One region of the Streptomyces sp. WAC 06738 genome, then DNA from elsewhere that is predicted to be linked to it. Evidence: riboswitches for the same ligand, from Rfam matches in the RefSeq annotation. Region 1 holds a riboswitch; each other region holds the start of a gene.
What was found. A riboswitch is a leader RNA that binds a small molecule or an ion and turns the genes downstream of it on or off. The one in region 1 is predicted to bind cobalamin.
Positions count from the first base shown of each region.

Region 2: linked by a shared signal. The riboswitch ahead of DMB38_RS16005 (ABC transporter substrate-binding protein) and the one ahead of DMB38_RS24625 (ribonucleoside-diphosphate reductase subunit alpha) in region 1 are both predicted to bind cobalamin.
Region 3: linked by a shared signal. The riboswitch ahead of metE (5-methyltetrahydropteroyltriglutamate--homocysteine S-methyltransferase) and the one ahead of DMB38_RS24625 (ribonucleoside-diphosphate reductase subunit alpha) in region 1 are both predicted to bind cobalamin.

Region 1 is NZ_CP029618.1:5,544,899-5,549,957, forward strand. Features, by position in the region: gene DMB38_RS24625 (ribonucleoside-diphosphate reductase subunit alpha) at 1-1,964, opposite strand, end outside; cobalamin riboswitch at 2,088-2,255, opposite strand; gene DMB38_RS24630 (GNAT family N-acetyltransferase) at 2,294-2,812, opposite strand; gene DMB38_RS24635 (YbdD/YjiX family protein) at 2,908-3,111, opposite strand; gene DMB38_RS24640 (carbon starvation CstA family protein) at 3,108-5,059, opposite strand, start outside.
Region 2 is NZ_CP029618.1:3,717,153-3,722,211, forward strand. Features, by position in the region: partial or broken gene DMB38_RS15995 (ABC transporter ATP-binding protein) at 1-681, opposite strand, end outside; gene DMB38_RS16000 (iron ABC transporter permease) at 651-1,688, opposite strand; gene DMB38_RS16005 (ABC transporter substrate-binding protein) at 1,685-2,542, opposite strand; cobalamin riboswitch at 2,717-2,905, opposite strand; gene DMB38_RS16010 (GNAT family N-acetyltransferase) at 3,001-3,423, shown strand; gene DMB38_RS16015 (metalloregulator ArsR/SmtB family transcription factor) at 3,473-3,841, shown strand; gene DMB38_RS16020 (MFS transporter) at 3,934-5,059, shown strand, end outside.
Region 3 is NZ_CP029618.1:4,122,376-4,127,434, forward strand. Features, by position in the region: gene metE (5-methyltetrahydropteroyltriglutamate--homocysteine S-methyltransferase) at 16-2,334, opposite strand; cobalamin riboswitch at 2,541-2,696, opposite strand; gene DMB38_RS17810 (ATP-binding cassette domain-containing protein) at 2,821-3,771, shown strand; gene DMB38_RS17815 (ABC transporter permease) at 3,768-4,556, shown strand; gene DMB38_RS17820 (MerR family transcriptional regulator) at 4,566-5,059, shown strand, end outside.

The DNA.
Region 1 (5,059 bases):
TGGAGGAACTCGCCGCTCAGCGTCTCGCGCTTGAAGAGGTTGGAGACCTGCGGCTCGATGCACTCGTAGACGCCGGCGATGGAGGCGATCGTCGCGGTCGGCGCGATGGCCAGCAGCAGCGAATTCCGCAGCCCCGTCCCCGCGATCCGGGCGCGCAGCGCGGTCCAGCGCTCCGGCCAGACCGCGCCGGCCTCGGGGTAGTGGTCGGGGTGGAGCACGCCGCGGGCGGCACGGGTGCGAGACCAGGCCGGGTGCGCGCCGTGCCGCTCGGCGAGGTCGGCGGAGGCGGCGTACGCGGCGAGCATGATGCGCTCGGCGATACGGGTGGACAGCGCCCGCGCCGCCGGGGAGTCGAACGGCAGCCGCAGCCGGAAGAAGACGTCCTGGAGGCCCATCACGCCCAGGCCCACGGGCCGCCAGCGGGAGTTGGACGCCGCGGCCTGCCCGGTGGGGTAGAAGTTGATGTCCACGACGCGGTCGAGGAACGTCACGGCGGTACGGACCGTGGCGTCCAGCTTCTCCCAGTCCATCGCCCCCTCCCAGCCGCCGGCGGTGTCGCCGAGATGGGCGGCGAGGTTGACCGAGCCGAGGTTGCACACCGCGGTCTCGCCGTCGTCCGAGACCTCCAGGATCTCGGTGCAGAGGTTCGAGGAGTGCACGACGGCGCCGGGCTCCGCGGTCTGGTTGGCGGTGCGGTTGGCGGCGTCCTTGAAGGTCATCCAGCCGTTGCCGGTCTGCGCGAGGGTACGCATCATCCGGCCGTACAACTGCCGCGCGGGGATCTGCCTGACGTACCGCCCCTCGGCCTCCGCGCGGGCGTACGCCGCGTCGAACTCGGCGCCGTAGAGGTCGGTCAGCTCGGGCACGTCGGCGGGCGAGAAGAGCGACCAGGGGCCGTCGGCCTCGACGCGGCGCATGAACTCGTCCGGGATCCAGTGCGCGAGGTTGAGGTTGTGGGTGCGGCGGGCCTCCTCGCCGGTGTTGTCCCGCAGCTCCAGGAACTCCTCGACGTCGGCGTGCCAGGGCTCCAGGTAGACGCAGGCGGCGCCCTTGCGCTTGCCGCCCTGGTTCACGGCGGCGACGGAGGCGTCCAGGGTGCGCAGGAACGGGACGATGCCGTTGGAGTGGCCGTTGGTGCCGCGGATCAGCGAGCCGCGGGAGCGGACCCGGGTGAAGGGGATGCCGATGCCGCCGGAGTGCTTGGAGAGCCGGGCGACCTGGTGGTAGCGCTCGTAGATCGAGTCCAGCTCGTCGAGCGGGGAGTCCAGCAGGTAGCAGGACGACATCTGCGGGTGGCGGGTGCCGGAGTTGAAGAGGGTGGGGGAGGAGGGCAGGTACCCGAGGCGGCTCATCAGCCCGTACAGCTCGGCGACTTCGGCCACGTCGGCGTCGGAGTCGCCGGCGGCCAGCCCGCAGGCGACGCGGAGGAAGAAGTGCTGGGCGGTCTCGATGACCGCGCGCTCGGTGGGGTGGCGCAGCAGATAGCGGGTGGAGACCGTACGCAGGCCGAAGTAGCCGAAGAGGTCGTCGCGGCCCTCGGCCACGGCCTCGTCGACCAGCGCGTCGAGGCGGGCGGCGTGCCGCCGGACGAACGCGGCGGTGGCGTCGGCGACGATGCCCTCGCGGTGGCCCACGGCGATCGCGGCGGAGAAGCTCGTGGCGCCCTGGCCCGCGGCCTCCTCGGCGACGGCCCGGGTGAGCAGCCGGGCGGCCAGTTTCGAGTACTCCGGCTCCTCGGCGATGAGCGCCGCCGCGGCCTCGGTGGCCAGCTCCCGCAACTCCGCCTCGCCGGAGCCCGGGTGCCGTCCGCGCAGCGCGTCCGCGGCGACCCGGGCGGGGTCGGTGGCGGGCAGGTCGGCGGCGAGCTCGGCGAGGGTGCGGGTGAGCGCGGCGGCCGGTCCTTCGCCGGCACGGGGGGTGGCGGAGGCGGGCTCCGTAGGCGCGGCCGGTGGTGCGATCGTCAAGATGCTGCTCTCCCTCGCTCGGCGGGGGGCCGCGCGGGAGAGGCTGCGGTACGGGCGCAGGCGGGCATGCCACATCCGTCGAGGCACCCCGTGTGCGTCCGCGAGCCCAATCCACGAGACCCGGACGTCATCGATCGCTGCCGCAGGTTTTCGGGCTCACGACAGACGGACCCGCCGGCGCGTGGCAGGCATGCCCGTACATCGCTCACCGTTGCGGGACAGCTCCGGACTTCCACCGGATTCCCCTGCGTCGGCAGCTAGGACGAGCATACATCTAGTGGCTCGTCGTGGAAGCACCCCTATATGTTGTGTCGCCTCTCGGTCGGGCGTCAGAGGTCCGCGACGAAGGCCCAGAGCGGCAGATCCGGCAGCGGCAGCCAGTCCCGCGCCGGGGTGCGGACGAACCCCAGCCGCTCGTACAGCCGGTGGGCCGTGCCCATCTGCGGGGTGCTGGACAGCACCACCCGGTGCGCCCCCAGCTCCCGCGAACGGTCCAGACAGGCCCGTACGAGCGCCTCGCCCACGCCCCGGCCGCGCGCCTCCCGGGCCACCGCCAGCATCCGGAACTCGCCCTCGCCGGGACCGCTCAGCTCCGCGAACGGCGACCCCGCCGTCACGAACGTCACACTGCCCAGCACGTCCCCGCCGACCGCGCCGGCGTCCCCCTCGACCGCGACCAGCACCTCGGCGCGCTCCGCCGCCGCCCGGCGGCGCACGTCCCGCAGCTCGTGCACGTACTCGTCGTCCTCGCCGAACGTCAGCAGTCCGTCCGCCAGATACGCCTCGGCGACCAGCTCGCCCGCCCGCTCGTACTCCTCCGGCCGCACCGGCCGCACCGTGAAGTCCATACCCCCGAGTCTGCCCTGCCCCACCGACAACGGGCCGCCGCCCCCGGAAGCCGGGGACGGCGGCCCGTACGTCCGCGGCCCGTGCCGCACCGCGCTCAGCAGCAGCGGAAGCCCTTGCGCGGGTCGTCGCCCGCGTCCGTGCGCATCCGCTCGAACTCGCGCCGGGTGGGCACCTTCGCGTCGGGGTCGTGCCCGTGCAGGTGCTCGACGTAGCGCTCGTACGCCGTGTCGCCGATCACCTCGCGGACGTACCACCAGACCTTGCGCCCGGCCGCCGCCAGCGCGGCCGTCCCGGTCATGAGCCCCCTCCGTCCCGCGTACCGCCGCCGGCACCCGGTCCCGTGCCCGGCTTGAACCCGCCGCCGCTGCCCAGCCCCGCCGCGGCCAGCTCCTCCTTCTCCTCCTTGGTCGCGATCAGTTGGGCCGGTGCCACGTACGACGACTCGTGGTACGGCTCCTCATGGCTGACCACGGACTCCGGGTTGCGCAGCGACTTCACGCACACCCGGGCCGCGTCCAGGATCACCACGACCACCAGCAGCGCGAAGACCGCGGAGAGCACCCCGTCGACGGTCGTGTTGGTGACGATCGTCTCGGCGTCCTCCAGCTCCTGCCCGGACAGCTTGCCGGAGTCGATGCCCTCCTGCGCCACGTCGCCCTGGGCGAAGAAGCCGACCCGCGGGTCGTCGGAGAAGACCTTCTGCCAGCTCGCGGTGAGCGTGACCACGGCGACCCAGATCAGCGGGATGCCCGTCACCCAGGCCCACTTCAGCCGTCCCGACTTGATCAGCAGCGTGGTGCAGATCGTCAGCGCGACCGCGCCGAGCAACTGGTTGGTGATGCCGAAGAGCGGGAAGAGCTGGTTGATGCCGCCGAGGGGATCGTTGACGCCGACCCAGAGGAAGTAGCCCCACAGGCCCACGACGACCGCGCTGGTGGCGATGAGCCCCGGCCACCAGCTCACGCGCTTGAGCGGCTTGTAGATGTTGCCGAGGGTGTCCTGGAGCATGAAGCGGCCCACCCGGGTGCCCGCGTCCAGCGCGGTGAGGATGAAGAGCGCCTCGAACATGATCGCGAAGTGATACCAGAACGCCTTGAGACTGTCCCCGGTCACGTCGGAGAAGATCTCCGAGACGCCGATGGCGAACGTCGGTGCGCCGCCGGTACGGGACAGCAGCGTCGACTCCTCGACGGAGTCGGCCGCCGCCTGCAGTGCCGCTGGCGTGATCTCGTACCCGAAGCCCTGGATCGCCTGTGACGCCGACTGCGCGGTGTCGCCGATCACCGTGGGCGCGGAGTTCATCGCGAAGTACAGTCCCGGGTCCAGCACACAGGCGGCGATCATCGCCACGATCGCGACGGAGGACTCCATCAGCATGGAGCCGTAGCCGATCATCCGGATCTGCGTCTCCTTCTGCACCATCTTGGGCGTGGTGCCGGAGGAGATGAGGGAGTGGAAGCCGGACAGGGCGCCGCAGGCGATGGTGATGAAGACGAACGGGAAGAGCGAGCCGGCGAAGACCGGTCCCGTGCCCTCGCCCGCGAAGTCGGTGACGCCCTCCATCTTCAGCGTCGGCGCGGCCACGACCACGCCGATGAAGAGCAGCGCGATGGTGCCGAGCTTCATGAACGTCGACAGGTAGTCGCGCGGCGCGAGCAGCATCCACACCGGCAGCACCGAGGCGATGAAGGCGTAGATGACCATCCAGATGACCAGCGACTCCTTGCTCAGCGTGAACGTGTCCGCGAGCGAGGACTCGGCCACCCAGCGGCCCGCGACCAGCGCGAGCAGCAGCAGGGCGATGCCGATCAGCGACACCTCCGCGACCCGTCCGGGACGGATCATCCGCAGGTAGAAGCCCATGAAGAGGGCGATCGGGATCGTCATGCCGATGGAGAACGTGCCCCAGGGGGACTCCGCCAGCGCGTTGACGATGACCAGCGCCAGCACCGCCAGCAGGATGATCATGATCGCGAAGACCGCGAGCAGCGCGGCGGCGCCGCCCACCGGGCCGATCTCCTCGCGCGCCATCTGGCCGAGCGAACGGCCGTTGCGGCGGGTGGAGAAGAAGAGCACCACCATGTCCTGGACCGCGCCCGCGAAGATCACGCCCGCGACGATCCAGATCGTGCCCGGCAGGAAGCCCATCTGCGCCGCCAGCACCGGGCCGACGAGCGGGCCGGCGCCGGAGATCGCGGCGAAGTGGTGGCCGAGGAGGACCCGGCGGTCGGTGGGCTGGAAGTCGA
Region 2 (5,059 bases), 1.8 Mb from region 1:
GCAGATGCGGTCGCAGAACGCGGCCGCCAGATTGAGGTCGTGGAGGGCGACCAGCGCGGTGGCGCCGAGGCCGCGGACGAGGCGGAGGGCGTCGAGCTGGTGGCGCAGATCGAGGTGGTTGGTCGGCTCGTCGAGCACCATCGTGCCCGCGCGCTGCGCCAGCGCCCGCGCGATCAGCACCCGCTGCTTCTCGCCCCCCGACAGCCGGTCGAACGGAGCCCCGGCCAGCTCCGCCGCCCCGACCGCCGCGAGGCTGCCGGCGATGACGGCGCGGTCGGCGTCGTCGTCCCCGGCGAAGGCGCGCTTGTGCGGCGTCCGGCCCATGGCCACCACGTCGTACACCGTCAGCTCGAAGGCGCCCGGGCTCTCCTGGAGCACCGCGGCGAGCCGCCGCGCCAGCCGCTTGGCGGGCAGCGCGCGCACGTCGTCGCCGTCGAGGAGTACGCGCCCGGAGGTGGGCCGCAGCGCGCGGTAGACGGTGCGCAGCAGCGTCGTCTTGCCCGCGCCGTTGGGGCCGAGGAGGCCGACGACCTCGCCGGGCGCGATGTCCAGGGAGACCGCATCGACGAGGGTGCGCCCGCGCGCGGTCACGGTGACGGACTCAAGCCGCAGGGCGCCGGGCGCGGCGGGGGCGCCGGGCGCGCGGCCGGTCACCGGGCGGCCCCGCGGCGCATCAGCCAGAGGAAGAACGGCCCGCCGGCCAGCGCCGTCAGCACTCCCACCGGGACCTCCTCGGGGCTGATCAGCGTGCGCGCCGCCAGGTCGGCGGCGATGAGGAACGCCGCGCCGAGCAGCGCCGCCGCGGGCAGCGCCCGCCGGTGGTCGGCGCCGGTGAGCAGCCGCACCACGTGCGGCAGGATCAGCCCGACGAACCCGATCGCCCCGCTCACCGCGACGGCCGCGCCGACCATCACGGCGACGAGCGCGAACATCGCGGAGCGGAAGCGGTGCACGTCCAGGCCGAGGGCGGCGGCGGCCTCCTCGCCGGCGAGGAGCAGGTTCAGCGGCCGGGCGACGGCCAGCAGCGCGACCGTACCGAGGACGACGACGGCCAGCGGGATCCAGATGAGCCGCCAGGTGCTGCCGGCGAGGCCGCCGAGCATCCAGCGGAGCGCGGCCTGCGTCTTGTGCGGGTCGCCCGAGGTGACGATGAGGAACCCGACGACGGCGGAGAGGACTTCGGCCGTGGCGACGCCCGCGAGCACCAGGCGCAGCGACGTCATGCGGCCGTCGGCTCCGAGCGCGAGGAAGTAGACGGCGACGAGCGCGGCGAGGGCGCCGGCGAAGGCCGCGAGCGGCAGCGTGAAGAGGCCGAGGATGGTGACGTTGAAGACCACGACGAGCACGGCGCCGACCGTGGCGCCCGAGGAGATGCCCAGCAGCATGGGGTCCGCGAGCGGATTCCGTACGAGCGCCTGGAGCGCCATCCCGCACACCGCGAGCCCCGCCCCCACCGCCCCGGCGAGCAGCACGCGCGGGAGGCGCACGTCCCACACGATGGTCTCGCGCACGGGGCTCCAGCCGGGGTCCGCGAGGGCGGGGTGGAGGCGGTGCAGGAGGATGCCCCAGACCTGGCCCGCGGGGACGCGGACGGAGCCGAGGGCGACGGCGGCGGTGGCGGAGAGCAGCAGCAGGCCGAGGAGGAGGACGAGCAGGGCGGGAAAGGGCAGCGCCCGGGCCCTCGTCACCGGAAGCGGTCCGGATGGAGCTGGCGGGCCAGCGAGTCGACGGCCTCCGGGACCCGTACGCCGAGGACGGTCGAGGAGAGCGGGAGGACGGCGAAGCGTTCATTCCGTATCGCCGGGACGTCCTGGAGCGCGGGGTGGGAGAGGAGGAACCGCTTCTTGTCGGCGACGGACCGGTCGCCGTAGTCGTAGACGACGATCGCGTCCGGGGCGCGGGCGGCGACCTGCTCGAACGACACGTCGCCGAAGGGCTTGCCGAGGCCGGCGAAGACGTTGGCGCCGCCGGCCAGTTCGATGATCTCGTTGCCGATCCCGCCGCCGCCCGCGGTGAACGCGGTCTTGTCGCCGCTGTCGTAGACGAAGACCTCCGCGGCCTCCACCCCGGCGACCGCGTCCCGCACGCCGTCGAGCGTCCCGTGCAGCTCGCCGAGGAGCTTCTCCGCCCGCCGCGGGACGCCGAACACCTCGGCGACGGTGCGTATCTCGCGGTCCATGAGGTCCACCGTCACCGGCGGCTCGGCACACGCCTCCAGGCTGAGGTACGAGTCGATGCCGGCCCCGGCGAGCGCGTCGCGGCCGCGGCCCTCCTCGAAGGTGCTGGCGAACCCGCCGTAGACGAAGTCGGGTTCCGCGGCGAGAAGGGTCTCGTACGAGGGGTACTCGTCGGCGATCACCTCGATGCCGTCGTACGCCTCGCGGTAGGCGGGCGGGATCTCGTCGTCGAGATAGCCGGTGCCGACCATGGAGTTCTCCAGCCCGAGGGCGAGCATGATCTCGGTGACGTGCTGGTTGAGGGTCACGGCCCGCTCGGGGGGCCGCTCGTAGACGGTCTCGACCCCGCAGTTGCCGACGGTCACCGGAAACCCGGGCGGCGACTCCCCCTCCACCCGCCCGCCGTCCCGCGCGGGTCCCCCGCAGGCGGCGGCGAGGAGCAGGGAAAGGGGAACGACCACACGCAACGACCGCACCGGGCCGCGCAGCAGGGCACGCACGACGGCGCACGCTCCTCTCCGGGGAAATCCGCCCCAGATCCGTCGAGGAGGCGACGACGTGAGTCTCCTGGCTCTCGGTTCACCGCCGGCCCCTGGCCTTCCCACCCCCGCGGGGGCAGTGGCCTGTTCGAAGCCGGCTCACCGATCACAGTGGCGGGACCGCACCGGATTCACACCGGTTTCCTCGTTCCGCCGTCACCTTTGGCAGCGCCATCATCGCAGACGAACCCCCTCCCGGGGGAGGGCACGTGGCGTGCATGACAGGTGCCCGGGAGCGGGCACCGCCACCTGATCGCCGGCGGCACCCCGTTAGGGTGTAACGCATGGAATCCATGAGTGACCCTTACGAGATACGGGCCGGGGTGCCGTCCGTCGCGGACTACCGGCGGTTGCGGACCGGGGCCGGGTTGTCGGACAAGGCGGCCGAGGCCGCCGCCGTGGGGCTGCCGCAGACCTGGTACGGGGTCGTCGTGTACCACCGCGGGGTGCCCGTGGGGATGGGGCGGGTCGTGGGGGACGGGGGGACCGTGTTCCAGGTGGTGGACATGTGCGTGCTGCCGGACCACCAGGGGCAGGGGCTCGGGAAGCAGATCATGGCGGAGCTCGTCGCGGAGCTCGACCGGCGGGCGCCCGCCACCGCGTACGTGTCGCTCGTCGCCGACGGGCCCGCCCGGTTCCTGTACGAGAAGTTCGGCTTCGCCGACGTCGCCGGGCACGGCTCCCTCGGCATGTACCGCGCCGGCTGAGCAGCCGCGACGCCCGGCCCCGGGCCTCGTACCGCCATACGATAGGCGCATGCCGGAGCGCGACACCGCCCCCTCGCCCACCCCCGCCGTCCACCGTCACGAGTGGACGCCCGACCGGGAGCAGCTCGAAGCCGCGAGCACGGTCTTCGCGCTGCTCGCCGACGCGACGCGGCTGCACCTGCTGTGGCTCCTCGCCGAGGGCGAGGCCGACGTCACCGAGCTGGCCACCGCCAGCGGCGCCGCCCGGCCGGCCGTCAGCCAGCATCTGGCCAAGCTGCGCCTCGCCCACCTGGTGCACTCCAGGAAGGAGGGCCGCCGCGTCGTGTACTCGCTGCGCGACGGGCATCTGCGCGGTCTCGTCGTCGAGGCCCTCAACCACGCCGACCACCTCATGACCGGCGAGCCCTGGCACTCCTGAACCGGTAACCGCCCCGCGGGAATAGCCCCCGGGCCCTCCTCTGTTTAACATGTGCGTATATGCGCACACGAGCAAAGGAAGAGGCCAGGGCCATGTTCTCCGTACTCCGCAACCGCACCTACCGGCACCTCTTCGCCGCCCAGGTCATCGCCCTCGTCGGCACCGGCCTCGCCACCGTCGCGCTCAGCCTCCTCGCCTACGACCTCGCCGGCGGCAACGCCTCCGCCGTCCTCGGCACCGCCCTGGCCGTCAAGATGGTCGCCTACGTCGGCATCGCCCCCGTCATCGGCGCCCTCGGCGACCGCATCCCGCGCCGCGCCCTGCTGGTCGCCGCCGACCTCGTGCGCGGCGTCGTCGCGCTCGCGCTGCCGTTCGTGACCGAGGTCTGGCACATCTACGTGCTGATCTTCCTCCTCCAGTCCGCCTCCGCCGCGTTCACCCCGACCTTCCAGGCCACCATCCCCGAGGTGCTCCCCGCCGAGCGCGACTACACCCGCGCGCTGTCGCTGTCGCGGCTCGCGTACGACATGGAGAGCCTCTTCAGCCCCGTGCTCGCGGCCGGGCTGCTGACGCTCCTCACCTACGACCGGCTCTTCCTCGGCACCGCCGCCGGCTTCGCCGCCTCCGCCGCGCTGGTCGTCTCCGTGGCGCTGCCGAAGCCCACCCCGCGCGAGAGGGGCGGGGAGGGCGGCACGGAGAGCGGCGGGGTGTTCGCCAGGGCCGCGTACGGGATGAGGCTCTTCGGCTCCGCGCCGCAGCTCCGCGCGCTCCTGGCGCTCAACCTCGCCGTCGCGGCGGCCAGTTCGATGGTGATCGTCAACACCGTGGTCCTGGTCCGCGACCACTTCGCCCGCCCGGTCGGCGACGTGTCGCTCGCGCTGGGCGCCTACGGCGCCGGGTCGATGGCCGTCGCGCTGGCGCTCCCCCGAGTGCTGGAGCGGGCCGGCGACCGCGCGGTGATGCTGCCGGCGGCGTTCGTGCCGGCGCCGGTGCTGGCCGTCGTCGGGACGGGCCTGGCGGCGGGGGTGCGGACCTGGCCGGCGCTGCTCGCCGCGTGGGCCCTGCTCGGCGCGGCGACCTCGGCGATGGTGACGCCGGCGGGGCGGGTGATCCGCGGCGCGGTGCCGGGGAAGGCGGACCTGCCGGCGGCGTTCGCGGCGCAGTTCTCGCTGTCGCACGTCGCGTGGCTGGTGACGTACCCGCTGGCCGGCTATCTCG
Region 3 (5,059 bases), 1.4 Mb from region 1:
CCCCCTGCCGCTACGTCACCCCCGCAGCTCCGCCCGCACCTGCCGCGCCGCCGCCACCAGGCTCTCCAGCGACGCCCGCGTCTCCGCCCACCCGCGGGTCTTCAGCCCGCAGTCCGGGTTCACCCACAGCCGCTCGGCCGGGATCGCCCGCAGCCCGGTGTGCAGCAGCGCCACCGTCTCCGCCGTGCCCGGCACCCGCGGCGAGTGGATGTCGTACACGCCGGGACCCGCCTGACGCGGATAGCCGTGCCCGGCCAGCTCGTACGCCACCTGCATGTGCGAGCGCGCCGCCTCCAGGCTGATGACGTCCGCGTCGAGGTCGTCGATCGCCGCCACGATGTCGCCGAACTCCGCGTAGCACATGTGCGTGTGGATCTGCGTGTCCGCGCGCGCGACGCCCGTCGTCAGCCGGAACGCCTCCGTCGCCCACGCCAGATACGCCGGCCGGTCCGCGGCGCGCGGCGGCAGCGTCTCGCGCAGCGCCGGCTCGTCGACCTGCACGACCGCCGTGCCCGCCGCTTCCAGGTCGGCGACCTCGTCGCGCAGCGCGAGCGCCACCTGCCGGGCGGTCTCGGCGCGCGGCAGGTCGTCGCGGACGAACGACCACGCCAGCATCGTGACCGGCCCGGTGAGCATGCCCTTGACCGGGCGGTCCGTCAGCGACTGCGCGTACGTCGTCCAGCGGACCGTCATCGGCTCCGGGCGCGAGACGTCGCCGGCCAGGATCGGCGGGCGGACGTAGCGGGTGCCGTACGACTGCACCCAGCCGTGCCGCGTGGCGAGGTAGCCGGTCAGCCGCTCGGCGAAGTACTGCACCATGTCGTTGCGTTCGGGCTCGCCGTGCACGAGCACGTCGAGCCCGGCCCGCTCCTGGTACGCCACCACCTCGCGGATCTCCGCCGCGATCCGCTCCTCGTAGCCCCCGGCACCGAGCCGCCCGGCGCGGAGGTCCGCGCGGGCGGCGCGCAGCTCGGCCGTCTGCGGGAAGGAGCCGATGGTCGTCGTCGGCAGCAGCGGCAGCCGCAGCCGCGCCCGCTGGGCCGCGGCGCGCTCGGCGTACGGCGCGGGGCGGCGGGCGTCGGCCGCGGTGACGGCGGCGGTGCGGGCGCGGACGGCCGGGTCGCGGGTGAGCGGGGAGGCGGCGCGGGCGGCCAGTCCCGCGCGGCCGGCGGCGAGTTCGGCGGCGATGGCGCCGGTGCCGTGGGCCAGCCCGCGCGCGAGCGTGACGACCTCGGCGGTCTTCTGCCGGGCGAACGCCAGCCAGCGCAGCAGGTGCGGGTCGATGTCCCGCTCCGCGGCGGCGTCGAGCGGCACGTGCAGCAGCGAGCAGGACGGGGCGACGTCGACGCGGTCGGCGAGCCCGAGGAGGGTGCCGAGGGTGGCGAGGGCCCGTTCCAGGTCGCAGGCCCACACGTTGCGGCCGTCCACGACGCCCGCGACGAGCCGCTTGCCGGGCAGCCCGCCGGCGGCGGCCAGCGCGTCGAGCTGCGCGGCGGCGGCGCCGGTGAAGTCCAGCGCCAGGCCCTCGACGGGCGCCTTCGCGAGCACCGGGAGGGCGTCGCCGAGGCGGCCGAAGTACGAGGCGACGAGGAGCGAGGGGCGGTCGGCGCGGGTGCCGAGGTCGCGGTAGGCGCGCTCGGCGGCGGCGAGTTCCGCGGGCGTACGGTCCTGGACGAGCGCCGGCTCGTCGAGCTGCACCCACGCGGCGCCGGCCGCGCGCAGCTCGGCCAGCACCTGCGCGTACACCGGCAGCAGCCGGTCGAGCAGCGACAGCGGCTCGAAGTCCGCGGGCGCGCCGGGCGCGGGCTTGGCGAGCAGCAGGTACGTCACGGGCCCGACGAGCACGGGCCGCGCCGTGCCGAGCCCGAGCGCCAGGGCTTCGGCCAGCTCGTCCTTCTGCTTGGCCGCGTCGGCGGTGAAGACGGTGTCCGGGCCCAGCTCGGGCACGAGGTAGTGGTAGTTGGTGTCGAACCACTTCGTCATCTCCAGCGGCGCCGCGTCCTGCGTGCCGCGGGCCATGGCGAAGTAGCCGGCGAGGTGTTCGGCCGCGACGGCGGCGCGGTGGCGGCCGGGGATCGCGCCGACCATGACGGTGGTGTCGAGCATGTGGTCGTAGTACGAGAAGTCGCCGGTCGGCACCTCGTGGACGCCGGCGCCGGCCAGCTCCCGCCAGGTGGCGCGGCGCAGCTCCGCGCCGGTGGCGCGGAGTTCGCCGGCGGTGACCCGGCCCTTCAAGTAGCCCTCGACCGCCTTCTTCAGCTCCCGGTGGTGGCCCTGCCGGGGGTAGCCGTACACGGTCGCCCGTGCCGCCGCGGCTGCGGACTTCGCTGTCACGGAGATCTCCTTCGCGAGATGAATCCCTGAGATCCCGGGACCGGAAGGAGAGGGGGAGACAACCGCGAAGGAGGCGGCGCGGCACGTCCCCGCCGGTACCGCCCGGCGGAATTCCGCATGCCTGCCTCGTACGTCACGTGCGCCGACCCGCCCTCGAAGGTCACCGGGATGTCCGCGCACGGAAGGCCCGCGCACGGGCAGCGGGCAGGTCTTCGGACTCGCGGGCAGGTCCGTACGCGACTCGCGCGCACGGGCGCCTACTGGCCGTCGCTTCCCGGATCCGGCGGATCCAGTGCGTATGACGGCGGTCGTTCCCGCTCACCGCTGCGGGGCAGTCCCGGATTCCCACCGGGTTCCCTCTTGCGACGCCACCGCCTGGCGGACGGGGCGAACCGGCTGCACGGGCCAGTGTAGGGCGCCCCTCCGGCAGCCGCCCGCGCCGCCGCCCTTGACCCCGACGCAGGGTCAGCCTCCGAGCATGGCGCCATGACCACGAGAACCCCCGCCGTCGAGGCCGCGGGACTGCGCAAGGCGTACGGCGGCCGCGAGGTCCTCGCCGGCGTCGACCTCACCGTGCCCGCCGGCACCGTCTACGCCCTGCTCGGCCCCAACGGCGCCGGCAAGACCACCACCGTCCGCATCCTCACCACCCTCCTCCCCGCCGACGCCGGCACCGCGCGGGTCGCCGGCCACGACATCCGCCGCGCACCCGCCCGGGTGCGCGCGGCGATCGGCGTCACCGGCCAGTTCTCCGCCGTCGACGGGCTGCTCACCGGCCGCGAGAACCTGCGCCTCATGGCCGACCTCGGCCACCTCGCACGCCCCCGCGCCGCCGCCGTCACCGCCGGGCTGCTCGCCCGCTTCGGCCTCGCGGACGCCGCCGACCGGCGGGCCGCGACGTACTCCGGCGGCATGAAGCGGCGGCTCGACCTGGCGATGACCCTGGTGTCCGGGCCGCGGCTGATCTTCCTCGACGAGCCGACCACGGGACTCGACCCGCGCAGCCGCCGCGCGTTGTGGGACGTCGTCCGCGAACTCGTCGCCGACGGGACCACCGTCTTCCTCACCACGCAGTACCTGGAGGAGGCGGACCGGCTCGCCGACCGCATCGGGGTGCTCGACGGCGGCCGGCTCGTCGCCGAGGGCACCGCGGCCGAGCTGAAGCGCCGCGTCACCGGCGGCCACGTCGAACTGCACGCCGCCGACGCCGCGCGGGCGGCGGAGCTGGCGCGCCGGCTGCCCGGCGCGGTGGCCGACCCGGCGGCCCCGGCCGTCACCGTGCCGTACGACGGCAGCCTCGGCGCGCTGCGGCGGCTGCTGGCGGGCCTCGACGACGACGGGTCGGTCACCGGGCTCGCGGTGCACACCCCGGACCTGGACGACGTGTTCCTGGCCCTGACCGGCCACGCCGCCGCCGCCCGGGAGGTACGGGCATGAGCGCCCCCGGCACGTACGTCCTGCGCGACTCCGCGACCATGCTGCGCCGCAACCTGCGCCACATGGCCCGCTACCCGTCCATGACGATCATGCTCGTCGGCCAGCCGCTGCTCTTCCTGCTGCTGTTCACGTACGTCTTCGGCGGCACCATGGGCTCGGGACTCCCCGGCGGCGACCGCGGCTCCTACCTCACGTACATCGCCCCCGGGATCCTCACGATGACGGTCGCGAGCGTGTCCATCGGCACCGCCGTGCTCGTCGCCAACGACATGACCGACGGCATCATCGACCGGTTCCGCACCATGCCCATCGCGAAGTCCTCGGTGCTCACGGGCCACGTGCTCGCCGCGATGATCCAGACCGCGCTGGCGCTCGCCGCGGTCGGCGCGGTGGCCTTCGTACTCGGGCTGCGGACGGGCGCGTCGGCGGCGGACTGGGTCTGCCTCGCGGGGCTGCTCGGGCTGCTCTCGTACGCGCTGACGTGGTTCACGGTGGCGCTGGGGCTGGCCAGCCCGGACCCGGAGACGGCGAGCAACCTGCCGACGGTCTTCGTGCTGCTGCCCTTCGTGGGCAGCGGGTTCGTCCCCGTCGACACGATGCCCGCGGGGCTGCGGTGGTTCGCCGCGCACCAGCCGTTCACGCCGGTCATGGATCTGATCCGGGGGCTGCTCGGCGGGGCGCCGGACGGAGCGGACGCGGCGTGGGCGACCGGTTGCTGCGCGGCGCTCGGCGTGGCCGGCTACCTCTGGTCGCGCCGCCTCTACCGCACCCGCGCGGCGGCCTAGGATGCCCCGATGCTGACCATCGGCGAACTGGCGTCGTACGCGGGCGTGACGGTCCGCGCGGTCCGGCACTACCACGCCAAGGGCCTGCTCCCCGAGCCGGACCGGGACCACTCCGGCTACCGCCGCTACGACGCCGCCGCCGTGGTCGAACTCATCCGCATCCGCACCCTCGCCGAGGCCGGCGTCCCGCTGGCCCGGGTGCGGGAGCTGCTGCGGGCGGGCGAGGCGGAGTTCGCGGCGGCGGTCGCGGACATCGACCGGCGGCTGCGGGCCGAGATCCGCGCCCGCCAGGAGACCCGCCGCCGCATCGCCCGGCTCACGGCGGGCGACAGCCTGGCGCTGCCCGCGGAGGTGGTGGCGTTCCTGGACCGGCTCCGTGAACTGGGCGTCGACGAGCGGATCGTGGCGGTCGAGCGCGAGGGCTGGATCCCGCTCGCGGCGCACTCCCCCGACCGCGTACCGGAGTGGCTGGCCCGTAAACGGGCCCAGCTCGCCGACCCCCA